Regions from separate parts of the Leptolyngbya sp. NK1-12 genome, predicted to be linked through region 1. Evidence: riboswitches for the same ligand, from Rfam matches in the RefSeq annotation. Region 1 holds a riboswitch; the other holds the start of a gene.
What was found. A riboswitch is a leader RNA that binds a small molecule or an ion and turns the genes downstream of it on or off. The one in region 1 is predicted to bind thiamine pyrophosphate.
Positions count from the first base shown of each region.

Region 2: linked by a shared signal. The riboswitch ahead of thiC (phosphomethylpyrimidine synthase) and the one ahead of HJG54_RS11975 (sodium:solute symporter family transporter) in region 1 are both predicted to bind thiamine pyrophosphate.

Region 1 is NZ_CP053586.1:2,839,470-2,854,818, forward strand. It holds gene HJG54_RS11920 (DNA-processing protein DprA) at 1-154, shown strand, start outside; gene bchH (magnesium chelatase subunit H) at 383-4,192, shown strand; gene HJG54_RS11930 (Uma2 family endonuclease) at 4,312-4,944, opposite strand; gene HJG54_RS11935 (cobalt-precorrin-6A reductase) at 5,127-5,900, shown strand; gene HJG54_RS11940 (SDR family oxidoreductase) at 6,003-6,677, shown strand; gene HJG54_RS11945 (cytochrome P450) at 6,782-8,140, shown strand; gene HJG54_RS11950 (GIY-YIG nuclease family protein) at 8,169-8,768, opposite strand; gene HJG54_RS11955 (CIA30 family protein) at 8,843-10,120, opposite strand; gene HJG54_RS11960 (DUF3291 domain-containing protein) at 10,463-10,822, opposite strand; gene HJG54_RS11965 (TetR/AcrR family transcriptional regulator) at 11,019-11,597, shown strand; gene HJG54_RS11970 (hypothetical protein) at 12,297-13,358, shown strand; TPP riboswitch at 13,394-13,512, shown strand; gene HJG54_RS11975 (sodium:solute symporter family transporter) at 13,715-15,208, shown strand; gene HJG54_RS11980 (S1C family serine protease) at 15,336-15,349, opposite strand, start outside.
Region 2 is NZ_CP053586.1:6,367,853-6,383,201, forward strand. It holds gene HJG54_RS27340 (GspE/PulE family protein) at 1-80, shown strand, start outside; gene HJG54_RS27345 (HAD family hydrolase) at 215-988, shown strand; gene HJG54_RS27350 (MarR family winged helix-turn-helix transcriptional regulator) at 1,189-1,710, shown strand; gene HJG54_RS27355 (DMT family transporter) at 1,729-2,610, shown strand; gene HJG54_RS27360 (cation diffusion facilitator family transporter) at 2,615-3,598, opposite strand; gene HJG54_RS27365 (Dps family protein) at 3,926-4,402, opposite strand; gene HJG54_RS27370 (superoxide dismutase) at 4,490-5,101, opposite strand; gene HJG54_RS27375 (MliC family protein) at 5,532-6,125, shown strand; gene HJG54_RS27380 (YdcF family protein) at 6,166-6,960, shown strand; gene HJG54_RS27385 (XdhC family protein) at 6,981-7,913, opposite strand; gene thiC (phosphomethylpyrimidine synthase) at 8,273-9,646, opposite strand; TPP riboswitch at 9,655-9,756, opposite strand; gene mnmG (tRNA uridine-5-carboxymethylaminomethyl(34) synthesis enzyme MnmG) at 9,959-11,863, shown strand; gene HJG54_RS27400 (Uma2 family endonuclease) at 11,894-12,484, shown strand; gene HJG54_RS27405 (GNAT family N-acetyltransferase) at 12,495-12,986, shown strand; gene HJG54_RS27410 (hypothetical protein) at 12,963-14,195, opposite strand; gene HJG54_RS27415 (AAA family ATPase) at 14,216-15,349, opposite strand, start outside.

The DNA.
Region 1 (15,349 bases):
TGCTGCCCTCGCGCACCAGTGGCAGGAGCAGGGCAAATCCCTATTCGTTTTGGATACTCCGATCAATCAAGCATTGCTAAAGCAGGGTGCTAAGCCAATCACATCGGTACACACGCTCTGCGACCAATTTCTGCCTTCCAGTCAGGGAGGCTAGGGAAAATCTCCAGTCCCCACAGGACATATGCAGAAGCAAGCCCCGATTATTCATAGTTATTCTGCCTCCTGCCTCCTGCCTCCCCTAACTCCTAGCTCCTGCCCCCCTGACTCCCCTCGTTCGGCGAGGCTCACGAGCCGTATCTTTCCCAACTCCTTCCCCTCCCAGTACCCCGTCTCCCAAAATCAGCCTAAGATCAGAGAAGAGTAACGTTTTGTGACTTGAAGCATGAAGCGCATTGTCTTGATCGCAGGATTTGAGTCTTTTAATGCCGACCTCTACCGGGATGCGGCCAAACTGGCGCAGCAGCGGTGTCCAGAGTTGGAGATTTGCGTCTTCAGCGACCGCGATCTGGCGGCCCAGCCTGAAGCAGTCGAGGCCGCCTTGCAGGGCGCTCATGTGTTCTTTGCCAGCTTGATTTTCGATTACGACCAAGTGCAGTGGTTACGGCAACGAGTTCAGCAGATTCCGATTCGGCTGGTGTTTGAGTCGGCGCTGGAGCTAATTAGTCTGACGCAGATCGGTAAGTTTGCGATTGGAGATAAGCCGCAGGGCATGCCCAAACCCGTTAAGTTTATTTTGGACAAATTCAGCAGCGGACGCGAAGAAGACAAACTTGCTGGCTATCTCAGCTTTTTGAAAACTGGACCCAAACTGCTGAAATTTGTGCCGATTGGCAAAGTGCAGGATCTGCGCAACTGGTTGATCATCTACGGCTACTGGAATGCGGGCGGCAGTGAAAACGTGGCGGCCATGTTCTGGTTCTTGACTGAGAAGTATCTGGAGCTGGCCGTGGGCGAAATCCCCGCTGCGATTGAAACTCCCAATATGGGTCTGCTGCATCCCGATTATGCTGGATATTTTGAGTCACCCAAAGCTTACTTAGCCTGGTACAGCCAAAGAAAGCGGGTTAGCTCCAATGGACAAAAGCTATCAGGGGATACCACTTCGTTACCTGTAGTAGGTATTTTACTGTATCGAAAACATGTAATTACAAAACAACGCTATATTCCTCAGTTAATTTATGCATTTGAGCAGGCAGGCTTGGTGCCCTTGCCCATTTTTATTAACGGTGTAGAAGGGCATGTGGCTGTGCGCGATTGGCTCACTACAGCCTATGAACAGCAGCAGCGACGCCAGGGTAAGGTAGAAATTCTGTCTCTGTCGAGTGATGCCGTAAAAGTGAATGCAATTGTTTCCACGATTGGGTTTCCGCTCGTGGGCGGTCCGGCAGGATCGATGGAAGCCGGGCGACAGGTGGATGTGGCGAAGCGAATTTTGAGTGCCAAAAATGTGCCTTATTTTGTGGCAGCTCCCCTGCTAATTCAGGATATTTACTCCTGGACGCGACAGGGCGTTGGTGGCCTCCAGAGTGTGGTGCTGTATGCGCTGCCTGAACTCGATGGTGCTATCGATACGGTGCCGTTGGGCGGCTTGGTGGGCGATCAAATTTACTTGATTCCCGAACGGGTGAAGCGCCTAACCGAACGGGTGAAAAACTGGATTAGCCTACGACGAAAGCCACCTTCAGAACGCAAGCTGGCAATTATTTTGTATGGATTTCCGCCCGGATATGGCGCGACTGGAACCGCAGCCTTGCTGAATGTGCCCAAATCCTTGGTTAGGTTGCTGCAAGGCTTGAAGCAACAGGGCTATAACGTTGGAGACTTTCCCGAGGATGGTGAGGTATTGATCCAGCAAGTGAAAGCTGCCGATAATGCCAATGCACCGGATCTAGAAACTACAACGATGGTGACGGTAAAAACGTTAGAGCGATGGTTGGGATATTTGTTTACCTCGCGAATTGAAAAGCAGTGGCAATCCTTGGATAAAACCGGCATCCGGACGTTAGAGAACAGCGATCAGCCGGAGGCATCGCAGTATTTGCTGGGGGGAGTGACGCTGGGCAATGTTTGGATTGGAGTGCAGCCACCGTTGGGTTTGGCAGGCGATCCGATGCGGTTGATGTTTGAGCGCGATTTAACGCCCCATCCTCAGTACGCCGCCTTCTATAAATGGCTGCAAAACGAATTTGGAGCCGATGCGGTGATTCACTTCGGCATGCATGGTACCGTGGAATGGCTGCCGGGTTCACCCCTGGGCAATACGGGCTATTCCTGGTCAGATATTTTGCTGGGCAACCTGCCGAATTTATATCTCTATGCCGCCAACAATCCATCCGAATCGATCCTGGCGAAGCGACGTGGTTACGGGACGCTGATTTCCTACAATGTGCCGCCCTATGGTCGAGCTGGGCTGTATAAAGAGCTGGTGGCGTTGCGGGAATTGATCAGCGAATATCGCGAGGATCCAGAAAAGAATTATCTGCTAAAAGAAGCGATTTGCAAAAAAATTCTCGATACTGGCCTCGAAGCAGACTGTCCCTTTGCCGAGGCAAAACGATTGGGCATCGAATTCACCTCCGAAAATGCAAGGCTTTTCAGTAACCAAGCATTTCAAAATTATCTAGTGCAGCTCTATGACTACTTGCAGGTCTTAGAAAATCGCCTCTTCTCTGCCGGACTGCATGTTTTGGGTGAATTGCCTGATAGCGAATCTCTGCGGCAATATTTGCAGGCTTATTTGGGTGATACGCTACCCGAAACGGTGATTGCCGATATCGTCAACGGAGTTGATTCGCCTACCGCATTAGCTCACTATCATGCTCAGGCGTTGCCCACCGAACCGAGCCGACAGATTGATCCAGAACTGTCAGACCGCATCAATGAGGCCATTCTAATTCGTACCTTGCTCCAGCAAACTACCGATGAACTGACTAATTTGCTGCGTGGTTTAAACGGCGAGTATATTCCGCCCGCACCAGGAGGCGATCTGCTACGCGATGGTCCCGGCGTTTTGCCAACCGGACGCAACATTCATGCCCTGGATCCCTACCGAATGCCTTCTGCGGCAGCCTATGAACGGGGGCGCGAGATCGCTCGTAAAATTATCGACCAGCATTTGCGCGAGCAGGGCACTTTTCCAGAAACGGTCGCTGTGATGTTATGGGGGTTAGATGCGATTAAAACCAAAGGTGAATCCCTGGGAATCCTGCTGGAATTAGTTGGTGCAGAACCCGTAAAAGAAGGAACAGGGCGAATCGTGCGCTATGAGTTGAAGCCCTTGGCTGAGATCGATCATCCTCGGATTGATGTAATTGCAAATTTATCGGGAATTTTTAGAGACAGTTTTGGAAATATCATCGAGCTATTAGATGATCTGTTTCAACGAGCCGCTACTGCTGACGAAGCAGAGGATCTGAACTTTATTCGCAAACATGCGTTGGCGCTTCAGGCTCAGGGAGTTGAGAATGCCTCGGCGCGTCTATTCTCTAATCCGGCTGGTGACTTTGGTTCGCTAGTGAATGACCGAGTGGTGGATGCCAACTGGGAATCGGGTGATGAGCTGGGCCAAACCTGGCAGGGCCGCAATACCTTTAGCTATGGCAGAAAGGACAAGGGACAGGCGCGTCCAGAGGTTCTAAATACGTTGCTCAAAACGACCGAACGCATCGTGCAGCAAATTGATTCGGTAGAATATGGTCTGACCGATATTCAGGAATACTACGCCAACACCGGCGGTCTAAAAAAAGCAGCAGAGATGCAGCGCGGCAAAAAGGTGACGGCCAGCTTTGTCGAGAGTTTTTCCAACGACACCACACCCCGCAAACTCGAAGATTTATTGCGGATGGAATACCGCACTAAACTACTCAATCCCAAATGGGCTGAAGCAATGGTGAATCAAGGTTCTGGAGGCGCTTATGAGATCTCACAGCGAATGACGACGATGATTGGCTGGGCTGGTACAACAGACTTTAAAGATAACTGGGTCTACGACCAAGCCGCAGATACCTATGCTCTCGATTCAGCGATGGCCGAGAAACTGCGCAAAGCGAACCCAGAAGCATTTCGGAATATTGTTGGCAGAATGTTAGAAGCTCATGGCCGCGGATTCTGGCATCCCGATCAGGAGAAACTAGAGCGATTACGGCAATTGTACGAAATAGCAGATGAAGAATTAGAAGGTGTGGCAATGTAGATTAAATTTAGGTTAGCAGTTTTGGATCGGTTCATGCAGGATTGCAATGTGTTTGCCAAAGCATATAGTCAGCTCCCAATAGCCATCGCGTGCTATAAATCAGATCAGCCACATTCCCCTCAACTAGGAAACTGCTGTCTCAATTGTCGTATTGCCTGACTGCTGCTTTGCTCGTAAGCAATTTGCCGATATTGATCTACGATGGTCTGAAGCTGAAGGCTTGGGAAATAGCGGCTGGCTTGTGTGAGGCAATAGGCGTTACCGTCGAGTATATAAACGTTGAGTCTGTTGCCCTTAAACATCCATATCTCCGGCACTTGATAAGGCAAGTAATCATTCACGTTGCTGTAGTTGGTAACGTCAATTTCTAAAACCAAATTAGGAGGTGGATCAACCTGCCAATCGATTCGTTTTTTGCCTCTGACTTGATCCAAACTTTGAATGTAGAAACAGTAGTCCGGTTCAATGCCGCCTGATTCTGGCAACGTCATGGTAATCGGTGTCAAGGAGTCATACTCCAGCCCTTGAGCATCGAGTAAAACTTCGATAATTCGAGCAATCAAACTAGCATCCTTGCCATGCTCTGGTAACGGCACCATCAGAAATAACTCTCCATTGCAGTACTTCATGCGAGGAATTGATCCATCTCCACGCTGGTCAGCGAGCGTCTGATACTCTTGCCAGGTTGCCGGAACCCGAATGACAGTGCCAGCAGGGAGATCAAGTTGTGTGGGTGTGATCAGGATTTGCATGAGATTTAGCTTGAAGCAGTGGATGAAAGCAGCTTGGCTTTATTGTACTGTTTGCCATATCTGTCGCATCACTTTGCTGTTTTGTCACAATGCATGAATCAGCTTGGATGAAGCGAGAGCAGTAGGTGGTATAGGAATGATAGATTATGAATGTAATCTTGATCGCCGCTTGAGATAATCACATGACGATTTGGTTGATTGGCGGCACGCAAGAAAGCGCAGAATTAGCTGAAGCAATGATGGCATTGCATCTGCCCTGTGTGGTAACGGTTGTCAGTGAATCGGCCCGTTCGCTTTATCCAGCATCTCTGCCCATCTGGGTGGGTCAGCTTTCGATCGAGCAAATTCCAGACTTTTTGCAGCAATACCAGATTGACCGGATCCTGGATGCGTCCCACCCCTTTGCAGTAGCCATTTCCCAGCTTGCCATTACTGTTTCTGAACGCTATCAAATTCCCTACTTGCGCTACGAGCGTCCGCCAGTGAATACTGGTACAGATTCAGCGATTAAACCAAGCATCGAGTATTTCGGCAGCGTTGCAGCGTTGCTGAGTACAGACCGACTGGTGAATCAGCGAGTGTTGCTGACTGTGGGCTATCGATCACTGCCCTTATTTACATCCTGGCACAATCAAGCCTGTTTGTTTGCCCGCATCCTGCCGTCTCCGGTTGCCCTAGAGACCGTGCTAGCAGCCGGATTCACACCCGACCGCATTATTGCCCTACGTCCGCCCATTTCAGTTGCGTTGGAAACCGCCCTCTGGCAGCAGTGGCAAATCTCTACTGTGGTCACAAAGGCGTCTGGAACAGCGGGGGGTGAAGCCGTCAAACAACAGGTGGCAGCCGCCTTAGGCGTCAAACTGATCGTGATTGAGCGGCCTGCCATTGCCTATCCCCAGCAGACTAGCGACCCGGATATGGCGCTCAGTTTCTGTAAGGGCGAAGCATTTGGGTGACAAGCTTTCTATTAGTTGCAGAGTACATCTGTCAAATGCTTCACCCTTACGCCAGAGATCTCCTAAGATCTAAAGCAACTTGATTTATCAATCTACAGCCCTATGACCAACCTATCCTCTATCTTTCTAGCCGGAGCAAGCCGTGGCGTTGGGCGGGAGGTTGCCCACTGTCTGGTCCAGCAGTCTTTGGCTGTTACAGCTCTACTGCGAAATGAAGCGACCCGTCCAGCACTAGAGGCAATGGGAATTCAGGTGGTCATGGGCGATGCGCTCGATCCCGCTGCTATGGCTAAAGCGATGGCGGCCAATCCACCTCAGGCGGTAATCAGTACGATTGGAGGACTACCCAAAGATGGTCAACGGGCCGATTATTTGGGGAATAAACATTTAATTGACGCTGCTGTACAAGCTGGCGTGCAGAAATTTATTCTGGTTTCGTCGATTGGGAGTGGCAATAGCGCTGTAGCCCTACCGCCCCAAGCGCTGGAAACATTACGCTCAGTACTGATTGAAAAAGAGCAGGCAGAAAATTATTTGATCGCCAGCGGTTTAACCTATGTGGTTATTCGTCCGGGTGGGTTGAAATCGGAACCGGCAACTGGCAACGGCGTGCTGACTCCCGATCCGACGGTGGCCGGTACAATTCACCGCGCTGATGTGGCCCAATTGGTCTGTCAGTGTCTGCTGTCTGATCAGGCGAATAACCGGGTGCTGTCTGCCGTTGATCGCACCATGACCTATGGTCAAACCGAGTTTGAGATCTTGAGCTTCGCCTAAGCCGCAGACCTACCCATTTGGGGCAGGCCATTGTTCCAGATTCTTGATAGAGTGAAAACGTCACCTAACCCTCCGTTTGCTCTACACCCCTCAGGAGGTGGACCATGACTTCCCAACTGCTTAGCCCTAACCCGGCTCCTCCCGGACCCAAAGGCCATCCCTTCGTTGGTGTTTTGCCTGAATATAGCCGCGATCCGCTTGGTTTCCTGACTCAGTGGGCCAGAGAGTATGGCGACGCGGTGACGCTGTACGGGTTTCGTAAAGCCTATTTGTTCAGCCATCCAGATGCGATTGAGGAGATTTTAGTGACTCAACAGAGCCACATGCGCAAAGATCGGCTGCTGGGCATTGTCGGGAAAGTCTTGGGGAATGGTTTAGTAGTCAGTGAAGGTGATTTTTGGCGGAGACAGCGACACCTAATGCAGCCCGCATTTCACCGAGAGCGAATCACGGCCTACGGCAATTTGATGATTGAGCAAACCCAAACGCTGACTGCATCCTGGCAAAATGGCGAAATTCGCAACTTGGGCCAAGACATGATGGCACTGACGCTGAAAGTGGCAACTCAGGCTTTTTTCGGTACGGATGTGCCAATGGCGATGCACGAAATCGAGCAGGCGATGCTGCGGGTGCAGCAACAATTTGACCTCCGCACGCGGCATATGCTGCTCTATCTGTTGCCCGATCCCATTCCGACGCCCAATAATTTGCGCTACCGACGGGCCGTGCAGGATCTAGACCGGCTGGTTTATCGCTTGATTGAACAGCGACGTAATGACCCGGTGGAACGCGGTGATCTCCTGTCCATTCTGCTAACATTGCGCGATGAAGCCGGTGAAGGCATGAGTAACCAGCAGTTACGCGATGAGGTGATGACCTTTCTGCTGGCCGGCCATGAGACTACCGCCCTCACCTTAACCTGGGCCTTGACACTGTTGAGTCAGCATCCAGACGTTGAAACAACCTTGCTGAGCGAACTGAAAACCGTTTTAGGCGAACGGCCTCCCACTCCCGCCGATTTGCCGCAGTTGCAGTACACCGATTGGGCGATCCGAGAAGCGATGCGGCTCTATCCTCCCATCTGGGCGATGGGACGCTATGTCGCCTCTGACTGTGAGATTGGCGGCTATCCAATTGCCGCCGGCAGCAATGTGGTGATCAGTCAGTACATTGTGCATCGAGACCCGCGTTGGTTTGACGAGCCAACCCGATTCAAGCCAGAGCGCTGGGCCAACGATTTAGCCAAGCACCTGCCGCCCTTTGCCTATTTTCCGTTTGGGGGTGGCTCCAGAGTTTGTATCGGCAAAGCCTTCGCCATGATGGAAGCGGTTCTGGTGTTGGCAACGCTGATGCAGCAATTCCATCTGGAACTCCTACCCGGCCAAGAAATTGTACCGTGGGCTGCCTTCACACTCCGACCTAAACAGGAGATCAAAGTACGATTACAGCGCCGTTTGGCTTAGTTCTGCTGAGATATTGGTGGCCAATTATTTAACTGCCAATAAACGGAGTACTCCAAAACTGCCAGTTTTCTTTATTAAACGGCGATCGCCACTTGTGAATCAGGGCCGATTCCAGCTTTTGGCGCGGACGAGTTTGGACCGGAGCCTGTGACCAAAAGGCAATTCCCAACATGGATTGAAGTTGATACTGATAGTGCGCCTGTCGATAGTTGAGCAAATAGCGCTTGCAGTCATGCTCTCCTTTCCAGCGCTGGTTCGACTTCACCGTTTCACCCACGTACAGTAAAATCGGCCATTCGTAATCGATCACAAAATAGAGGGCTGCCACACCCGCGTCCTCGGCCTTCCAGCGCCAAAACTCGGTATTTTGCTGCGGTAAGCCAAACGGATCGAGGCTGTCCGGATCGATTACATCAGGCGCAGGATTGGAGGTCAGTTGATCAGACCAGTTAAACAAACTGCCCTGCTGCATCGGCAACTGCTGTTTCACCTGCTGCTGATAGTCGAAAATTCGCTGCTTCCAAGCCGATAGAGCCGATCGACTGATTTCCAACTCGGTTTTGGGAGTGACGGCATAGCAACCGCTCAACTCCGCCGCAGAGAATAGGGAAGGCTGGTGCTCTGTCAACCGTCAAACTCCTGACGCAGATTCATCTAGCCAGTTTGGCATAGATTGCTGAAATTGCAGCAGGAAGCTGACAGCTAGCTGGCAACAGACTTGAACAAACAATGCCAATCACCGACCGCACATTTGCCTTCAGCGGCTGTCACAAATAGGCTGAGATTGCGGGCAGCCGAATCGTCTAACGCCGCCAGACAGAGAGCTGCCACATCGATAGCGCTGACTTGGCCCTGAAGCGGTTGACGAGCAACTTGCAGAAATTGACCTCCGGGAATCTCGTTAACCTGGCTGGGGCAAATCATCGTATAGGGAATGCCGCTGTTTTGGAGCAGTCGCTCGGTTTCCTCTGTTGCGCCCACTAGCACCATCCGGGATGGGCGATGGCGATATACAGCAATGGATTGGATTTGCAGTTGGAAGAAACCTGGCTCAAAGTGTGGGTTTAGGGCACCGTCATACTCAAATTTGCTCAGCATCAGTTGCCAAGCATAGACGTGGCTGGGATCCACCGAGCTATTGGCAACTGTCCGGGCGCGAAACACCGGCACTAGGGCCGAAAACGGAATCCGTACCGTGATCCATTCGTTGGCTACAGTATCGAAGGAATAGCAATAGGCTACCCCATCCCAGCGGGTTTCGCTGCGGAGCATGAATTTATAACGCTTGCCATCGCCTTTGACGCGCAGTTCCACACCGTCGTAGGCAGAGAGGTCCAGCGGCGGCTCCAGATTGCGAGTCCGCACTGAGGCAAAGCCACCCGAATTGGCCGTAGACACAACTCCAGTAAAATAGGCCACTCCATCGCCCAAGCGAATGCTGCTCTGACTCACGCCCCCCATCACCACATCATCCAGTGCTCCCCAAATTTCTTGCAGATCGGTCGAAGGCTGAGCAAAATCGAAAATTGGCTGCCGCACCACCCCGTTTTCTACCTGACGAATCAAAGCAGCATCGCGGCTCTGGGATGCCTCAGTACAGCAGATCACAGCATCGCAGATCACAGCATCTCCATTTGGCCCATCGGTTAGCTCGGACAACTCATCAACCTCGATTGATCTAAACCGATAGTTTTGGGCAGTCAACTGCTGTACCAGCTGCTGTCCGACCGCACTTGTCGATCCGATTACCAGAATCTGCTGAGTTGACTGGGTCTCGGTATCGACTGCACCAGATGACTGAACTGGCACCAATCGACGACTATCCACCTTCGGATCTGGACGACTGCCAAACCACTGCTGAAACCAATCCCAATTACTTAAAAACGGAACCACTCCAAAATAGGACAGGGTTTTGACAAATCGCCCCACATCCCACCGATTGGCGGCAGACGAGCCGGGTGAACCAGAATTTTGCGACATAACCTCCTCTCCTGAAGCAGCAAAGAGCGCTACTTACTAGTGCAGCACATCAGCCCCAGATCGGTATCTGAGCAGAGAAAGAAATCGCATATCCATACCTCCATCTCCCCCACTACGGTATACACACAAGTCGAAGATCCCCCCTAACCCCCCTTACCCAAAGGGGGAACCGTAGGTGCAGCCCATACCAACTAGGGATTGAAGTCCCCCTTATCCTACGCCGAAGGCGCATCCCCGTAGGGCTTTAGGGGGATTATAGCCCTGCGGGCATCTCAGAAAAGGGGGATCAAATCCTTACATTGCGTCGCGATCGAGATCGGTGTACACGGTCGCATCTCCCCCTCACCTCCCTCTCTGCCACACATTCCGACTCAATTCTCTCAAGCGCTCCTCTGCTACTGGCCAACTCGGAAATTCAGCCAGTTCCTGCTGCCAATGGGCCGAGGCTGACTGATCGCACCACCGACGCAGTTTGGGCATAGCTTGCAGATGGACACCAGAGTCGCGGTACGTCTTCATAGCGGTTTCGTCTTGCCATAGGGTTAACGTCCAGAACACCAATCCACCTGTGACGCGAGTCTGGCTACCCAAATTGCCAGAAGCTTGTTTGGCTTGCCGCGCTGCTGGTACGGCGTACCACAAAAATGGCAGCAGATAGCGCAACGAACGGAGCCTCAAGCGAGTCACAGAAACGAGTACCATAACGGCCTCCTCGACCTATGTAGACATTGTCAACATTCATTGAACTCGAAAAAATTGACATTGTCAACATGCGGAAAAACAATGGAGGAAACTGTAGTCACGCAATGGAGATCGGGCGTTGGCATCTACTTCAGACCATTCAAAAGAGTATTCAAATCAAAGGTCAATTAAAAAACCGAAATATCATCACGGAGATTTGCGTCGGGCATTGATTCAGGCCGCCCTGCAGCTCATTGCAGAGCGAGGCGTCGAAGCATTGACGCTTCGAGAAGTGGCACAGCAGGTTGGCGTTTCGCGCATGGCTCCCTATCGACACTTTGCAGACAAAGCAGCCTTGCTAGCAGCCGTTGCTGAAGAGGGATTTCGTGCTCTCAAAGCTCAGTTGCTTCAGGCTGCCGGTCATCTGGAACCCGTTGAGCGCCTCCAGGCGATTGGGGTAGCCTACGTGGACTATGCCGTTACCCATGCGGCCCACTACCGGGTGATGTTTGGAACCGGCAGGGCTGATCCACAGTCTTTTCCAGCATTGTTCCAGGTTGCTGCAGAAACGTTCGATGTGTTGGTGCAAACGCTGGTCGCCGGTCAGCAGAGCGGCACCCTTCGGGCAACTGAGCCAAAACAACAGGCCCAAATTGCCTGGTCCTTGGTGCATGGTTTGTCGATGCTGGCGATTGATGGCCACCTGACGGCAGTTGGCTGTGGCTCAGCAGCAGAACTAGCAGTCGAGGCGACGCGGTCTCTGGCTGAAGGATTGCGAAGACAGGATGGAACTTGAGGCTGGTAGCTGAAAAGGGTGAGGAGTCAGGAGTCAGGCTTCCCAGAGCGTCAGCCGACGGGAGTCAGGAGTCAGGAGTCAGAACTGAAACTCAGTAAGGTAGGTGGGGAGGTGGACTGGTTTTAGAACAACTTGTAGGATTCGCTTCACAGAAATAACAAAAATCAGTTTGCTTGAATTGGAGCAATAGTTTATACCTGCATATTTGAGCAGTTTTCTAGAAAAAGCCCCTTGTTTTTCGCGAAATTTGGGACTGGCAGAGGGGTTGGAAAGTAGAGTAGGATGGATTTGGCGCAAAGTGTTCCTGTTTGAATCAGGGGAATCACTGGATCCTTGCCCTATCCTGTCACAGCCACCCAAATCAAATCAGCTTCAGCATTCGACAGGATTAAAACAAATTTACTTGAAGCCTGTTCTGTATGCTTGAGCGTCCGATGCAGAAGGCAGTAGTCTGGGAAACATGTAGAAGAATGATGATTGCAGAACGGTTTAGGTCCAGTGGGGCAGGCTACCAATCGTTGCTGATCCAGTTTTGGAATCGGCACATAAGGGTCGGCGAAGACGATAGGCAAAAAACCTCTTTTGGGGACAACGATCCTTTTAGCAACCGTCCAGGTTTAAAAGTGGGACGCAACAAACATTGTCTGGGCTGACTCGGCTCTAAGTTCAACATAGGACAGTGAATCAAGGGATAAAGCGGTGAAGATTCGGAGATTGTTAGTTTCAAGTTTTGTTGCCATCACAGCCGTATTGGGTACGAGCTATGCTGCCTTTGAGTATTGGGTGACGCTCAAGGCCAACAACCTACCCAAAGCCGTGACTGAAGGAAAACTGACAGAAGTGACCGCCGTAGATGTCGAGCAAATTGACGGCTTGGCAGACCTGCTGGCCCAGTCTCCGCTGCCCTGGCACCAACAGCAAGCCCATCGCTTCAATGACTTGCTAGAAGTGGTAGATGCAGCCCATCAAGCACTGAGCAGCCAGCGGGTCAATCAGCTCCGTGTCGGTCAGTTGCTGACGCTGCAGCAGGAAATGGAGGACTATGTCCAACGCTACCCTGATCAGCCCTACAGTTCGGAGTTGCAGCAAGAGTTGCCTGCCGTTCGTTCGCTAGTCACCTTTTTCCCAATTATCAAAGCTTCGGCGGGTGAGCGCTCGGTTGATTCTGCTCTGCGAGCTTCGCGTCGGGGCGCTACGCTGGCTGCTCTGGTGATCCGGAAAGTGCCAGCAGAGGTGATGGTAGCCGACAGTACTCCAGCCGTACCAGAAGTGGCCTGGACTAAGGCTGAAAACGATGTCCTGTACGATTATTCTCAGGCATTGCAAGCTGCCGAACGAGAACGGCTGGACAATACGGCTCGCCTCAAGATTGGCCGGCAGGTGTGCAATTGGCTAGAAGCCGGACAAGGCTACTGGAGTGTCCGCTCGCTGTTTGACCTGCGCTACAAAAACCAGGTAGCAGGCGACTATTACCATAACCGCGATGCCTACATTCGCTTTGGCACGGAACGGCTCTGTCCACAGCACATGGCTAGCCTCACACCGCCTCCTGCCAACACCGATGTGCAGATTGCCAAGACTCCGGCAACCAACCCAACGGCAAAGGCAGCCAACAACTGGAATGCAGCAACTACCCCCTATTGGACCACCGAGGTGCCTGCGCCGCCCTATGGACAGGGTGTCCCCGCACCGTTTGTGGCGGTTCCGCCTGGTCAGGGAGTGGTTATGCCCGCACCTGGATTCCCTGGTAGCTTGCGCTAAATCAGCCATTTAGGCCCAGAGGGTGGTACAATCAACAGCTAAGCTAGGGGTGCCTGATTTTTCTGGCCACAAGGCAGGGCGATTCAGGCTGAGATTACACCCTTAGAACCTGAGTCTGGGTAATGCCAGCGGAGGGAAGCGTTGATTCGTATCATCTCCAGAGCGCTACGCCGCGGTTGAGCCAATGGCAGCATGCAATGGCTTGGCCGGTTTTGTAGCAGCAGACTAGCATCGGTTTTGGTCAAGCAGGGGTTAGATCGTTCCTCTGCTGGCTTGTGCACCGTTGTTTCGGGTGTGCCTGGTGTGATCGTTCACCTCTAGCGGACCATGATTTTCTAGAGGAAGGACATCGCATTATGTCTACTGGAGCCGTTGCGCTGTTAGTGACGCTCGTGACTGCGGGTGTATTTGCCTCGCTGGGGCTACTGCACGCCAGTAAACGCACGATTAGCCTAGACGACTTTATGGTCAGCCGGAACCGCTTTGGTTGGGGCATGGCCTTTGCCACGATTGTTTCGTCGGCTATGGGAGTTTGGATCTTGTTTAGCCCGCCCCAGGTGGGAGCCACTAGCGGCATCGCTGGCATTTTCGGCTATTGTCTTGGATCGGCTGCACCAATGCTGCTGTTTACCCAGTTAGGACCACGTATTCGCCGCCTCATGCCCAGCGGTCACTCGCTGAATCAATTCGTCTTACATCGATTCGGCAATGTCATGTATGGGTTGACGCTGGCCGTGATTGTGTTTTACATGTTCATTTATCTGACGGCAGAGTTGACCGCGATTGCCAAAGCCGTACAGATTCTAGCCGATGTGCCCCTGGGTTGGACCGCGCTGGTAGTGATTACTGCCACATTTATCTACACGATCTACGGCGGGCTAGACGCCACTATCTTCACCGATGCCATTCAGTTTGTGGTGATTGTGCCGCTGCTGCTAGTCAGTTTTGCGGTGGCTATAGTAGCCCTGGGCGGCTGGCAGGCTGCCCTCGAACCGGTTCAGCTCAATGCGCCCCAACTCTTATCTGTGGCGAATGGTAGCGGCATCAAAATGGGAGCCAGTTTAATTATTGCGATTGTGGCCGCCGAGTTATTTAACCAAAGCAACTGGCAGCGGGTCTATGCCTGCCGCACCGATAGCACCGTGAAACGCGCCTTTGCCAACTCGACGCTGGCGATCATGCCGATGATCCTGATTGCCGGACTGCTGGGCGTATTGGCGATGCATTTTGGCTTCAACGATGACCGTGCTTTCTTTTCCTTGATGCAGCAACTGTCGCTACCGCTGTGGGTAATGCTGGGGGTGTTGGTTCTGGCTCTGGCCCTGGTGATGAGTACCCTCTCGTCGCTGTTGAATGGCATTGCTAGCGTCTTCACTGTGGACCTGATGCGGCTATTTCCCCAGATGCGTTCAAGCGGACTGCTGCGGGCCTCGCGGATTCTGACGGTAGCTGTGGGGATTCCAGCAATCGGGATTGCGGCGCAGGGGTATGACGTGCTTTATTTGTTTCTGTTGGCCGATCTGGTTTGTGCTGGCGCATTTTTCCCAGTTGTGTACGGTTTCTATTCTCGGCGCTTAACTGGCAGCATTGCGTTTTGGAGTACGGTAATCGGGATTGTGGCAGGAGCAATGTTCTTTCCCAAACCTGATTTCACGCCCTGGCTGACGATTCCATTTGGGGGCGATCTGCTGGCTAGCTTTACGGCATCTGTGTTGGTCTCAGCAGTTGTCAGCTTCGTGGGTAGTTCGCTACACGGTAACAGGGCGCTGTTCGATTTCAGCCAGATTCAAAGCCAGATTCGCGATTATAGCGACTATGAGGTGGAGCCGGTGGATGTTGGCAGAGGATAAACTTTTGGTGCTTCACTAACGTCTGTACAGCCAAACATTGAAGATGCTCGCAGAAACGGAGAGGAGATTAAGAACTTCTCTTTAACTCTTCTGCGTTTCTGCGGTCAGCCATAAAAGGATTTGCGACTCAAGGACAGGGCT
Region 2 (15,349 bases), 3.1 Mb from region 1:
GCCGAATTTTACCTCACAGCGCATTTTATCAATCTGTGAATGGTTCTCGTTCAGTTGCAAAGCCGCTCAGCGTGGTGTAAACCTTTGCGAAATATCAATCTTGTCTTTCCAACTCAAATGTTTGTTCAATACACGATTCCTCTCTGAGAGGGTGTTGGATACTCTAAAAATTACGGTAGGGTTAAAGCAGTGTGAGCGAGCGATAGCGTTAACTATGGTCAATCCCCCCCCTACGGTTCTAGCCCTCGACTATGATGGCGTGCTGTGCGACGGCATGAAGGAATACTTCCAAACCGCATGGCGCGCCTACTGCCACCTCTGGCAACTCACTGATCCAGTTCCGCCAATTGGTTTAGCAGAGCAGTTCTATCGCGTCCGGCCTTTGATTGCTACGGGGTGGGAAATGCCGCTGTTGCTGCGGGCCTTGCTCACCGGCTATAGCGAAACCGAAATGGCGCAGGACTGGGACCAATTAGCCCAGCAGCTGCTGAAGCAGGAAGGACTCAGTGCTGCTATCCTAGCCGCCGAAGTAGACGGCATTCGTGACCACTGGATTGCCTCCGATCCGACAAGCTGGCTGGCTGAGCAGTACCTCTATCCTGGTGTGGCAGAGCAACTGACGCTTTGGCTCAACTCCATTCAAGTGGTCATCATCAGCACCAAAGAAGGGCGATTCATTCAGCAGCTCTTGCAGCAGTACGACATTGATTTATCAAACTTACGCATCTTTGGCAAAGAAGTGAAGCTGCCGAAACACCAGATTTTGCGCCAGCTCAAAGCCGAGCAACCCGATGCCGTATTCTGGTTTGTGGAAGACCGGTTGAAGACGCTACAAGTCGTGGAGCAACTGCCCGATCTAGAGGATGTTCAACTCTTCTTAGCGACCTGGGGCTACAATACGGCGGCCGAACGAGCTGCGATTGCGGATGATTCGAGAATTCGGCAGATATCACTGGAGCAGTTTTGCCGGGATTTTGCGGAGTGGTGATTGATTAGGAGTTAGGAGTCAGGAGTCAGAAGTTGACTCAAAACTAAGGACTGACATAATTTGACTCTTTAGAGATTTGGCGGACAATCAGGAGTCAAAACACCGAATCCAAAATTTCAAAATCAAGGATTTTTCCTTTACACCGACATTAAAAATATGCATAATGCATACATATAGGATAAGAGTGGTCTGATGGCGCTATGGATGAGGAAAGAAGTCTGAATCTACTAGGGGCATTGGCTCTGAGCATCGTAGATGCTTTGAATGCGGTGGTAACGGCCAATACGGGAGGAGGTGAAACGCCTGCGGCACTGGTCACGTTGGGCGCAGAACCAGGACTCTCGATTAACGAATTACGGCAAATTCTCAACCTATCCCATCCAGGCACCGTGCGTTTAATTGATCGATTGGAGACACAAGGCTTGGTAGAGCGTCGAGCTGGAACAGATGGGCGAACATTGGCGTTGTTTCTTACCGAAGCCGGATTTGAACGACGCCGAGCCATTCTAGCGGAGCGCCGTCAGCAGTTGCAGGTTGCAGTTCAGTCTTTGTCTGCCGCTGAGCGGAAGCAGTTGACGAAGCTGCTCGAAAAAATGCTAGCAGCCATGACTACCGATGAGCTAAGGGCCTATGCCATTTGCCGCCTCTGTGAAGAGGAAGTGTGTCCGGGCGATCGCTGCCCTGTGGAACAGCAATACTGTCGCTTAGTTGAATCCGATTAGTCGAATCAGAATGGCATCATGAAAAAAACTATCATTGCCCTCAGTTATGCCTTTTGCTGGGGGGTCGGGGTGACGTTGACCAAAATTGCCCTCTCAGAAATTGCCCCAACTACGCTGCTGATCATCCAACTCAGCGCTAGTGTTGGGTTTCTAGTCACTGCTTGTTACTTGCAAAATCGTCAGTTTCCCTGTTCCTGGCATCAGCTTCAGCAAGGCATAGCCGGTATATTTGAACCTGCCTTGGCTTACATGGTCAGCATCTTTGGGGTGCAACTGACAACCGCCAGCAACGCAACTTTGATTGGCTCCTCAGAAGTCATTTTGACCATCCTATTTGCAGCGATTTTTTTGGGAGAGAAGTTAACACCAATCAAAGTATTGCTGGCTAGCATCAGTTTTTTAGGAATAGTGCTGCTGATGTTGCAGGATACAGCAGGCGCGAATCAGGCTTCGTTAACGGGAGATTTACTCGTGCTGCTAGGCACCCTCTTCGCGGTGGTGTATGTGCTTTTGAGCAAAAAGCAGATTTCGACTGTCGATCCGCTACAGCTTACCTCGTCCCAGCAGCTCGTAGGTTTGATCGCGACCGTAAGCGGGTTTGGAATTTTATCTGTGGTGAATCCCAACTACGAAATCAGCGCAATTGGAATTTCTTGGCCCTTTTGGTTATTGGCAATCGGCTCCGGCATCATGCAGTATGCGTTGGCATTTTTGCTTTATCTGATTGCGTTGCAAAACCTGCCGGTCAGCCATGCGGCATTCTATATCGCCCTAATTCCTGTGTTTGGAGTTGTCAGCGCTATTGTGATCCTGGGTGAACAGCTCAGTCTTGCCCAATCCATCGGTGGAGGCTTAGTCATTGCCTCTTCCTACTGCGCCCATCGGCTCAAACCGGCCTAGGCCATCACCCGTTTCCACTCGAATCTGGAGAAATCAGCCGATCTAATTGCTCATCTTGCCAGGACGCCGGATCCTCTAACGGTTCTAAATGCGTCATCACATAAATTCCAGGCAGCGCTTTTAATAAAGCCAGCTCAATTGCTTCACAAAGATTGTGGCCTTGTTGCACCGTCCATTGCCCTGGCACCAGCACATGAAACGAAACAAAACCCCGCGATCCGGCTACGCGCGTCCGCAACGCATGAAACTGAATGCCTTGCCGTTTGTATTCATCCAAAATCAACAGAATGGTTTCCTGCATATCGGTCGGTAAGGCTGCATCCAGCAAGCTTGACCCCGTTTCCCGCAGCAGCTTGATGCCCGTCCAGACAATGTTGGCTGCTACTCCTAGCGCAATCAGCGGATCCAGCACCAGCCAGCCGGTCAATTTGACCACCACAATTCCTAGAATCACCCCAATCGAAGTCCACACATCGGTCAGCAGATGATAGGCATCGGCCCGCAGGGTGATCGATCGTAACCGATGCGAGGCTTGCAGCAAAATCCACGCCACGGTTGCATTAATACCCGAAGAAACGATGCTTAGAACTAGACCCAGTCCTACCGACTCTAAAGGTTGGGGATGAAACAACCGTCCACCTGCCGCAACTGCAATCCCACCTGCTGCGACTAGAATCAAAACGCCTTCTAGCGCACTGGAGAAATATTCGGCTTTAGAATGACCAAAGGCATGCACTGCATCGGGAGGCCGACTGGCTAAGGTCAACGCCCACAGTGCGACTCCAGCCGCTACTACATTGGCAATCGACTCCACGGCATCCGACAGCAGCCCCACCGAACCCGTAACCAGATACGCCAGTGTTTTGAGCGTAATGATCACGAGCGAGGCCACAATCGAAAGCCAAGCATAGAAGCGGGCTGGACGCCCTGAGGAGTGGGTTGAATCCATGAAGGCCAAACTGTCTGAATACCAGGTAGTGTATCCCATATCAATTCAGAAGAAGACGTTGAGACAGTGGATCAAGTCAAGCACTCCAAGTCAAGCACTCCAAGTCAAACACTCCAAGTCAAGCAATTGCGCCAAGTTGGGATCAAAATGGTCCAAGGCTAGGATTTTTCCAATCTCCTATCGGCCCAAACGTTGGAGGAATTCTCCGACGCCGAGCAGTGATTGATTAGACTCAGATTATTTCTTCTACCGCAAATTCACAAGCGACAAAAAACCCCTGCTGCCAATTCGGCACATCAGGGGCAAGACATCTATTCAACTAGGGAATGAGTTGGAGAAGAAATCTGCTTCAGAGCAGCCAATTGGTTAGGACACTAACCCGTCGCCTTTCTTGAGGATTTCCTTCAGAAACCAGCGATGCTTTTGATGCATCTGCACTAAGCGAGTATAGAGGTCTGCCGTACCAATATCACCAGCCTCGGTGGCAATTTCTGCATCCTGATGCATCTCTTGGATGATTCGATCGTGGGTGGCAATTGCTTCCTCCACCATCTCCCGTACCGCCAGTTTACCCGTCGAGGGCTGCACGGTTGCGGTTGGTAGATAATCAGCGGGATCGGCCACGGGGGCACCATCTAGCATCAAGCTGCGTTCTGCCAACTCGTCGATCATGGCAAACACTTCTGCGCCTTGTTCCTCAAATAGCAAATGCAGATCACGGAACAGGGGTCCATAGGTGAGCCAGTGATACTTTTTGTAGTTGAGGTAGGCGACTAACGCATTAGCTTGCTCGCGATTGAGGGTTTCAACCACGGTTTGTTGAGTTTGTAGCGTTGCAGTCATAGCTGATGTATCTCCTTGACTCCATGTTTAACTTATACAGTTGTTCTGCCGATTGCGCCATTGCTTAGAATACATTTGGCAGTGGTCCTAACGCATTGCAGCAAATCGACGTTCAATTTCTTCCCAGTTCAGCACATTCCACCAAGCATCCAGGTACTCTGGGCGGCGGTTCTGGTATTTCAGATAGTAGGCGTGTTCCCAGACATCATTGCCAAAAATGGGCTTAGCACCAGTGGTAATCGGGCTGTCTTGATTGGGTGTGGTAGTAATTTGCAGCGTTTGTTCGGGGCTGATCACTAGCCAAACCCAGCCGCTGCCAAAGTGCTTGGCCCCCGCTTCGTTGAACCGCTGCTTGAAGGTATCGAAGTCACCAAAGGTGGAGCTAATCGCGTCTCCCAAGGCACCAGTCGGTTCTCCACCGCCATTCGGACGCATAATTTGCCAGAACATCGTGTGGTTGACATGACCACCGCCATTGTTGCGAACTGCTGTCCGAATTGCTTCAGGCACGGCGTTCAAATCAGCCACCAACTCCTCGACCGATTTAGCCTGCAAGTCTGAATAGTTAGCCAGAGCGGTGTTGAGATTGTTCACATAAGCAGCGTGGTGCTTGTCGTGATGCAACTGCATGGTTTGCGCATCAATGTAGGGTTCCAGTGCCGCATAGTCATAGGGTAATGGCGCAAGATTGTGAGCCATCAGAAACTCTCCTTATCGAACTTAAACTTCAAAACTGAATTGAGGTCTAGAGCTGCCTATCTCATGTCGTCCAGCAGATAGTCCTCTCAAGCTGTTGATCATCTGATCAGCTGACGATCAACTAAATACAACCAACCAAATTAAGCTTCCTTTCACTCCATATCTAAATCATAGTCATTATGAGTATGAGTTGCAACCCGGATTGGAAATATCCTCCGATTGGGAGAGGGGGTAAGTTTTGAATTTTGAGTTTTGAGTTTTAAGTTTTGAGTTGAAGGGAAAGGCTAGAGGGGGTGGAGAAGGTGGGGGAGATAGGGAAGACAGCAACTTTTGGGCTGATTTTTGGGTCTCAGGATGTAAAGGTAAATTGGAATGGTTTAGTCTGGCGGCTGCAAGTTCAATCTTCAAACAATCTTTGGAGAAGTGTGTGATGAAGTGGGTTCAATATGGGGCAGTGGCCCTTCCCTTGTTGATGGCAATGCCTCTGTCGGCTCAGGCTCAGGTGCGGCTGGTGGAGTATCAGTGTGAGGCGGGGCGTTCGTTTCGGGTTGAGTATGCGGGTGATGCGGCTCAGGTAATGCGCGGTGCTGACTCGGTGACGCTGCCGAGTGTGGTGTCGGCTTCGGGTGCTCGCTACTCGAATGGTCAGATCACTCTCTTTACTAAGGGCAATCAGGCGTTTATCGAGGAAAACGGGGAGCAAACCTATCGCAATTGTGTGGGACAGGCTGTTTCTTCATCTCAATCTACTTCCCAGCGGGTGACCTATCAGTGCCGGGATGGCCGCTCTTTCTCGGCTCACTATTTGGATGACAGTGTTGAGCTAGTGCTCGATGGTCGTACCCTCACTTTGCCGCAGGTGGTTTCGGGTTCGGGTATTCGCTATTCGGACGGCATCACTACCCTCGCTTCAAAGGGTAACGAAGCATTTGTTGAGGTCAATGGCACGATGGTTTACCGGGACTGCTTAGCCGAAGCTGCCAGCACCCAGCCGCCTGCTCGGCCGATACCTGGCCTGTGGTAAAAATTTGGCATTCAAAGATTCCCCATTCAAAGATTCCCCTATGTTTGAATCTCCCCAATGCAATCGCCCCTTTAGTGCAGTTCCTCTGATCATTAGCTGGGGCAGCTTGGACTGGCTACGGTTGCCGCTGCTGCTGGCACTGCTGCTGGCAATTGTGGCGGGACTGAGCTGGCTGGGGTGGCGAAAACGGCATCGGGCTGCGCGCTTGAGTTGGTTGATGGGGTTAACGGTGATTATCCTGATTGGGCTATCAATTAGCGATCGGGTGCTGACGCTGGGATTGCCGTCGGATCCGGGTACACCTGTTGAGGCGATCGTGATTTTAGGGCGTGGTCCGGGTTGGCAAGCAGCACGGGTAGATGCAGCGGCTAGATTGTGGCGAGCCAAGCGAGCACCGCTGATTTTTTCTAGCGGCATTAACGATACACCGCAAATGCTGGCGCAAATAGCAGCTAAAGGCATTCCACCCACGGCTCTAGATGGCGAAAACTGCTCTCTCACCACTCCACAAAATGCCTTGTTCTCATCTGCTGTTTTGCAACCGCAGGGCATCCGGCAGATTCTACTAGTGACTGACGGTCCCCACATGTGGCGCTCGCTGCTAGATTTCCAGTCTCAAGGGTTTCGCGTCGTGCCGCATGTTGCTCCACTGCCGGCCCTGCCCTGGATCGACAAAACGCTTTTATCGCTACGTGAAACCATATTTCTGGTGACATCGGGTCTACACGAGCTATGGTTTAGAACACGCATTAACGATTGGAACGACCCAGCTTTGACAACGCTGGTGCAGCAAGCCCGTAACTATGGGGAACAGCAGCAAAAACCGCGTGGATAGGTTGCATGATTTGCATGATTCTAATCTGACTTCTCTGACAAAGGACGACCACTGCCGCCGCGCTGTACCCAGATTAATTCAGCCGCAATACTGACGGCGATCTCTTCTGGTGTTAACGCACCAATATCCAAACCAATCGGAGCATAGATCGATTGCAGTTGGCTGCGAGAAATGCCGTTTTGCTCAACCGTCTGCAAGACCTGCCGAACGCGCTTCTTGCTGCCAATCATACCAATGTAGCGACAAGGAATTGGGCGTTGCAGTAAACCCGTTAGCGCGGCTAGATCATACTGATATCCACGTGTCACTAAAGCCGCAAATAGCTGCGGATGAGTTGCCAAATCAGTCAGTGCCGTTGTCAGTTCTGCAAAAATCTTCGTGGCTTGAGGATAATGTTGAGAATTGGCCCATTCCGAGCGGTCATCCTGCACCATCACCTGAAAGCCAATCATATCAGCTATTTTGGCTAACTGCATACCGACATGCCCTGCGCCAACAATTAGTAATGTAGGAGGTGGTTGTAACGTTCCTATGAATGTATTTTCGTCATTAATCGCGCTTCCACTGAGAACGCCAACGTCTGTATCAACTAAATAAGGCGATTGATTTGACTCAAATGGTATTACCAACGTCGCCGTTTGTCCGGTTTCTAGGCGCATCAAAATTTGCTGTGCTAATGTCTGTGCTGCTGCGCCTGTCCAACGCTCCAGCCACACTTGCATCATGCCGCCACAAATGCCCTGTGTGTCTCGATGGGCTGCGCCAGTTAAATCGACTATCACCATTTGTTTTTGACCTGTCTCCAGCACCTGCTCAGCCTGCCGAATCACCTTTGCCTCGCCGGCTCCGCCCCCAATCGTGCCGAATGTGAACCCATCGCTTCCAATCAGCATTTTGGCACCCACTTCCCGCGGCACCGATCCCTGCGTTTGCACCACGGTTGCTAGCACCACGGGGCTAGATGGTAGGAGCTCAGTAAGTTTGCGAAAACAGGCGATCGTCATTCTGGAAGTGGGGAAGGTGGGAGTGATGGGGATGATGGAGGAGGTGGCGGCTCGTGAGCCTCGCCGAACGAGGGAGATGAGGGAGTTTGTTCAGGACTCTATGTTATGGGTTCTGTATTCCTGCTAATGTATAGCCTCCGTCAAAACGATTAGGACCGTTCCCGCTCTCTTGCTCTCCCCTGAGCTGCATCCGTCCGAAGGTTCAGCGATTCAAAATGAGCCGATCCGTATAAACATCCCCATCTCCCCCGTTCGGCGAGGCTCACGAGCCGCCATCTTCCCCATCTCCCTCAACTTCCCCATCTCCCTCAACTCATCCCCACCGCCTCACTCGCCAAAAACTTCTCCAACTCCGTCAGCGCTTCTGCATCCACCTTTGTCTGCATTGGGCAAAACTTGGGGCCGCACATCGAGCAGAACTCTGCGGTTTTGTAGATATCGGCTGGTAGGGTTTCGTCGTGGTATTCGCGGGCGCGATCTGGATCAAGGGCCAGCTCAAACTGACGGTTCCAGTCAAACTGATAGCGAGCACGCGACAATTCATCATCTCGGTCTCTGGCTCCAGCTCGGTGGCGGGCGATATCTGCCGCGTGGGCTGCTATTTTGTAGGCGATCAATCCGTTGCGCACATCTTCGGCGTTGGGTAGCCCCAGGTGTTCTTTCGGCGTCACATAGCAGAGCATTGCCGTGCCGTACCAACCAGCCATGGCCGCTCCAATCGCCGAGGTAATGTGGTCGTAGCCGGGGGCAATATCGGTGACGAGCGGACCCAAGACATAGAAGGGCGCTTCGCTGCATTCCTCCATTTGTTTGCGGACGTTGAACTCGATTTGATCCATCGGCACATGGCCTGGGCCTTCAACCATCACCTGCACGTCGTGTTCCCAGGCTTTGCGGGTCAACTGTCCTAGAGTTTTTAGCTCAGCGAGCTGGGCCGCATCTGAGGCATCGTGGAGGCAACCCGGACGCAGCGAGTCACCTAAGCTGAACGACACATCATAGCGTTTGAAGATTTCGATGATGTCATGAAAGTGAGTGTAGAGAGGATTTTGCTTGTGATGGTGCAGCATCCATTTGGCTAGAATGCCGCCTCCTCGCGAAACAATGCCCGTGAGCCGATTTCGCACCAGCGGCAAATGTTCGATTAAAATGCCCGCATGAATGGTCATGTAGTCCACGCCTTGCTGCGCCTGCTTTTCGATTACATGTAAAAAGTCATCCGGCGTCAGGTTTTCCACTCTGCCGTGGACGCTTTCTAGGGCTTGATAAACCGGCACCGTTCCAATCGGTACAGGCGAAGCTTGGATGATAGCAGTACGAATTTCATCCAAATTTCCGCCGCCCGTAGACAGATCCATTACCGTATCGGCTCCGTATTTTACGGCCAGACGCAACTTCTCCAATTCCGCTTCGATATCTGAAGAGTTAGGCGAGGCACCAATATTGGCATTCACTTTGCATTTAGAAGCAATCCCAATACACATCGGCTCCAAATTCACATGGTTAATATTCGCCGGAATAATCATCCGCCCCCGCGCCACTTCATCCCGAATCAGTTCGACCGGCAGATTTTCGCGCATCGCCACGAACTGCATCTCTTCCGTGAACACATCTTGACGGGCATAGTGCATTTGCGACACATTGCTGTGCCCCTGCCGCTTGGCAATCCAATCAGCTCGCATATTTAATTCCTCGTTGTAGACAGCTTCCCTCCGCCGGTGCTAGCCGGACTCAGGTTCTAAGGGTGTAATCTCAGCCTGGAAAAAAGCCTCAGGCACCCCTAGCTATGCGAACCGATTGTAGCACCGCATTCAGCCAGCGGACTCACCACATTCCGAAGAATGTCAAAAAACTTGATAGATTCAACCACCCCTCACCCCCCACCCCTCACCCCTCACTCATCCACCCCCACCCCCAACAGTTGCCGACCCAACCGCTAACATCGAAAATAGTAATAGCATCCGCAATTCCAGCACAAACCAAGCATAAACCCCATGAACTCGTCTGCCGTTACCTTCCAAGATTATTTTGATGTGATTGTCGTTGGGGCTGGGCATTCCGGCTGTGAAGCGGCACTGGCGGCGGCTCGCTTAGGCTGTCGGACGCTGCTGCTGACCCTGAACCTCGACAAAATTGCTTGGCAGCCTTGTAATCCGGCAGTGGGCGGTCCGGCGAAATCGCAGTTGACCCACGAGGTGGATGCCCTAGGCGGCGAAATTGGCAAAATGGCAGACCGCACCTATCTGCAAAAGCGGGTGCTGAACATTTCGCGCGGACCTGCTGTGTGGGCGCTGCGGGCACAAACCGATAAGCGGGAATACGCCGCCGTGATGAAAACGATTGTGGAGAATCAGCCCAACCTCTCGGTGCGCGAAGGCATGGTGACGGATTTGGTGCTGGGGACCAATGACGAAGTGATTGGAGTGGAAACCTACTTTGGCGTCGCGTTTGAGTGCAAAGCGGTGGTGTTGACCACAGGCACCTTTTTGGGCGGGCGCATCTGGGTTGGTAACAAATCAATGGCAGCGGGCCGAGCCGGTGAGTTTGCCGCCGAAGGCTTGACCGAGACGCTGAATCGCCTCGGCTTTGAAACCGGACGCTTGAAAACCGGCACTCCCGCACGAGTAGACCGCCGCTCGGTAGACTACAGCAAAATGGAACCCCAACCCGGCGATCCCGAAACTCGCTGGTTTAGCTTTGATCCAGAAGTTTGGGTCGAGCGGGAGCAGATGTGTTGTTACCTGACTCGCACCACGGCTGAAACCCATCGGCTGATTCGGGAGAACCTGCATCTGTCGCCGGTCTACGGTGGGTGGGTGGATGCCAAAGGACCGCGCTATTGCCCCAGCATCGAAGACAAAATTGTCCGCTTTGCCGACAAAGAATCGCACCAGATCTTCATTGAACCCGAAGGCCGCGATATTCCCGAACTCTATATCCAGGGCTTCTCGACCGGCTTGCCAGAAAATCTCCAGCTACAAATGTTGCGCTCGCTGCCCGGTCTGGAGAGCTGCGTCATGCTGCGTCCGGCCTATGCCGTGGAGTACGACTACCTGCCTGCCACCCAGTGCTACCCGACGCTGATGACCAAAAAAATCTCTGGCCTGTTCTGTGCAGGGCAAATTAACGGCACCACGGGTTACGAAGAAGCTGCCGCTCAGGGACTCGTGGCCGGAATCAACGCGGCTCGTTTGGTACGCGGACAGGATCTGATCGTCTTTCCCCGCGAGCAGAGCTATATCGGCACCCTGATCGACGATCTCTGTACCAAAGATCTGCGCGAACCCTACCGGATGCTGACCTCGCGCTCGGAATATCGCCTGCTGCTGCGCTCTGACAATGCCGATCAGCGCCTGACGCCCTTAGGACGCGAAATCGGCCTAATCGACGACCGCCGTTGGCAGTTGTTTCAAACCAAACAGACCAACATTGTTGCCGAAAAAGAACGCCTGCACACCACTCGCGTCAAAGAGCATGAGCCGCTTGGTCAGCAGATTGTGGCCGACACCCAACAGGCAATCAAAGGCTCGATTACGCTAGCCGATTTGCTGCGGCGTCCCGGCTTCCACTATGTCGATCTGAATCGCTACAATCTCGGCAACCCCAGTCTCGTACCCGCCGAACGGGAAGGAGCGGAAATCGACATCAAGTATGCGGGCTACTTGCAGCGCCAACAGCATCAGATCGATCAAATTGCCCGTCAGTCGAACCGGCCTCTACCCGCCGATCTGGACTACCACGCCATCGATACCCTATCTAAAGAAGCCCGCGAAAAACTGGCCCAGGTCAAACCCCTAACGATTGGTCAAGCCTCTCGCATTGGTGGCGTTAACCCAGCCGATGTGAATGCATTGCTGCTGTATCTGGAAGTGCAGTCGCGGCAGATGGCGGTGAAGTAAGGCGGCGTTGAGCCAATTGTGGAGGTCAGGATGACTCAAGCCAAACCCCAATTCTCTACCTTTCAAGAGTATTTGTCGCACAGCGCCGATCTGGACAACCGCTATGAATGGATTGATGGAGAGTTAATCGAATTGCCGCCCGAATCCGAGTTTAATCTTTCGATCGCCAATTTTCTGTTTCTGAAGTTGGTCAATGCGGGTATTCCGCTGCGATTGGTTCATCCCCATGCCTGTGAGCTGCAAGTACCCGTCCTGCAACCCGGTGATGCTGCCAACCGCTATCCGGATCTCGTGGTCTTACGCCAGGAACATTTGCCGCTAACGCAGCGCCGTCTCACGATTACCTTGGAAATGCCGCCACCTCGTTTGGTGGTTGAAGTCGTCAGTCCGGGCCAGAGTAATCGAGAGCGTGACTATAACCGTAAACGAGCACAGTATGCTAAACGCAACATTCCAGAATATTGGTTGATTGACCCAGAACGCCAAGTGGTGATTGTACTGGAATTAATCAATCATCAAGACGATTATCAAGAAATGGGCAGGTTTCAGGGGAATACACCCATCATTTCATCGATTGGTACCCTGAATTTGACGGCAATGGACATCTTCAAACTTGCTTGAGACAGCCCCAATGCTTATGATCATTCGTCCCTATCAACCCTCGGATGCCGAAGCTATCGTCGCAGTGTTTCGAGATGCGGTGATTGGAACTGGCTCTAGCGCCTATAATCCTCAGCAGGTAGCTATTTGGGCTTCCTATCCAGAGCAGATCGAGGCATTTCGACAACAGTTGAGTCGCGGTTTAACCCTGGTAGCCGTAGTGGAGCATCAAGTTGTCGCTTTTGGTCAGCTCGAAGCATCGGGGCATGTGGCGTTTCTCTATACCTCTAGTCAGTTTGCTCGCCAGGGCTGCGCCAGCGCAATTTATCAGCAACTCGAAGCAGCGGCAATTCAGCAGGGCAATTCCCGCCTCTACACTGAAGCCAGCCGCATTTCCAAGCATTTCTTTCTCAAAATGGGCTTCCAAATTCTAGAAACCGAATGGGTCATCCGAAAAGGCGTGCAGTTTGAGCGCTTCAAGATGGAAAAGCTCTTATCGTTAACCAGCCCAGAAGTTGAATGAGAATAAGGCCGTGAACATGGCTAGTAACAAAATACTGGCCAGCGACCACAATCGGTCAAAAACTTGGGATTGTCCCCAGTGAGCCAGTACTAGAAATACAGAAGGAATCGTTAGTAGATAGCGAGTCATGCTCCAGGCCGTACCGCAGGTAAGGGAAACGGATAAAATCGCCAAACCATACAAGGATAAACCCGGATAATGCTTTAGGGTAATCAAACAGCTACAGAACCCCAATGCAATAGCAGCAAACTCAATGCCGTAGTGAACCACAGTCGCTGAATTATCTCCAAACAGCGCCATGAAGCCATTCCTCCAGACCATTGTTGCAGCCTGTAAATCAAACAAGCGACAGTTGAAAAAACGGTCTTCAACAATTTGAAAAGCATCTCCTAAAAAGGAGTTTCGCCAGTATAGGTATACGGCTAATGGAATGCTGAGCGAAATTAGCTTGACCAGAAACTGTAACAAACCGCGAAACGTAAAACTTTGCCCAGAAAATCGGCTGAACCGAAAGCTCCGCAAAATGCCAAACAGTAAGGGAATCAGCAGAAATATGCCTACGGCTCGCGTCAAGGTTGCCAGTGCAGCCAGTAACGCTGCCGGCAGCCAATACTTGCGCTGAATCAAAGCCAAACTACTAAATGCCAAGCCGACAAACAAGCCTTCGGTGTAAACTTGGGCTAGGAAAAATCCGGTGGGAAAACTGAGCAGGTAAAAAGCTGCCCGCAGTCCGGCATATTCGCCCAGAGCGTATGTCGCCAGATCATAGAGAGCGATTAGACCAATCAAGGTTCCTAGTGCTGAGATGATCAACCCTGCTAACGTTGCGGTGGCAATCGGAGATAAGCCCAACCCAGCCAGCGGTATCACCAGCCAGCGGATCAGGTACGGATAGCCAGGGAAAAAGGCGTAGTTGAGCGACAGGGGCCGATTGAATGGCGGTTCGGCATCTGGGGCGGGTGGTACGGAACGCACTTTTGGATCGTCATAGCCATGTAGCGCAATCGAAAGATAAAACTCCGAATCCCAGCCGACTTGGGTATTCAGAAATGGGTCGTTGAGGTAAGGGCGGTCTGCGGTTTTTTCGGTCTTGGTGCTGTCAGCCGTCCAACCCAACACCCGGTCGGGTCGTTGCAGGTCATAGCGAGCTGTGACCACCGCCTGATAACTCCAGATCAGCAGCAGCCAGCCTAACCAAAGGCCAACCATCGTGCGGAATACTCTCATGGCTAAGCTTCGTCCGCAGCAATTGCTTCCCGCTTGGCATCCGCTAACCGATCGCTAGAGAACTGGGTTGGAATATCTTCGGGTAACAGCGTGGTCAGCATCTCGTCGGTCAAGGACGACATCACCGCTAAGCGATTTGCCTGTCGTTCAATGCTCTTTTCAAATAAATTGCGGACTATTCTGGCATTACCAAACGTGCGATCGCGGTTGACATACAGATCCTCGAATAAGCGCCTCAGCTTGTCTCTGGTAGCATCTATTAGTTTGAAATGACTCCTATTACAAAACGATTCAAAAATTGCCAGCAGTTCTTCTGGCTTATAGTCATTGAAATAAAAGTAACGATTAAAGCGAGATTTCAACCCTGGATTCGATTCTACAAACTGAGCCATCTCATCGGTGTATCCCGCTACAATCACCACCAGCCGATCGCGGTAATCCTCCATGCGTTTTAGCAAGACATCAATTGCTTCCTGACCAAAATCGCGTCCATTGTCTCCTGGCATTAGCGCATACGCTTCATCAATGAACAGCACGCCATCCAATGCAGAATTCACCATATCATCTACTTTCTTAGCAGTTTGCCCAATATAGCCCGCCACTAACCCAGCCCGATCCGTTTCCACCAAATGCCCCTTCTCTAAAAAGCCCAACCCCTGAAAAATCCGGCTCATCAGGCGTGCAACTGTGGTTTTCCCCGTTCCGGGCGGGCCACAAAATACCGAATGCAGCGACACCGAAGTCGTAGCCAAGCCACGCTCCACCCGAATCTTCTGGACCTTGAGAAAGTTCGCTAGGGTTTTTACTTCTTCTTTGATGTTCTCCATCCCGACTAGGTCGTTCAGTTCAGCCAATGCCTGCTCAAGGATCTGGGCCAGTTCTTCGGGTGTTTTGGCGGCGGGCTGTTCGGGGGCGGGAGGGGGGGGAGATGGGGAAGGTGAGGAAGATGGGGAAGGTGAGGAAGATGGGGGCGATGAGGAAGGTGGCGGCTCGTGAGCCTCGCCGAACGAGGGAGATGGGGGAGTGAGGGGGGTGACTTTGGCTAGGCCGTCTTGGTAGCTGTTGAGGGTTTGGTAGTTGTGCAGGCGCTGCCAGACTTGCGATAGGGCTTCCATTTCCTGCATTGTAATTGTGCC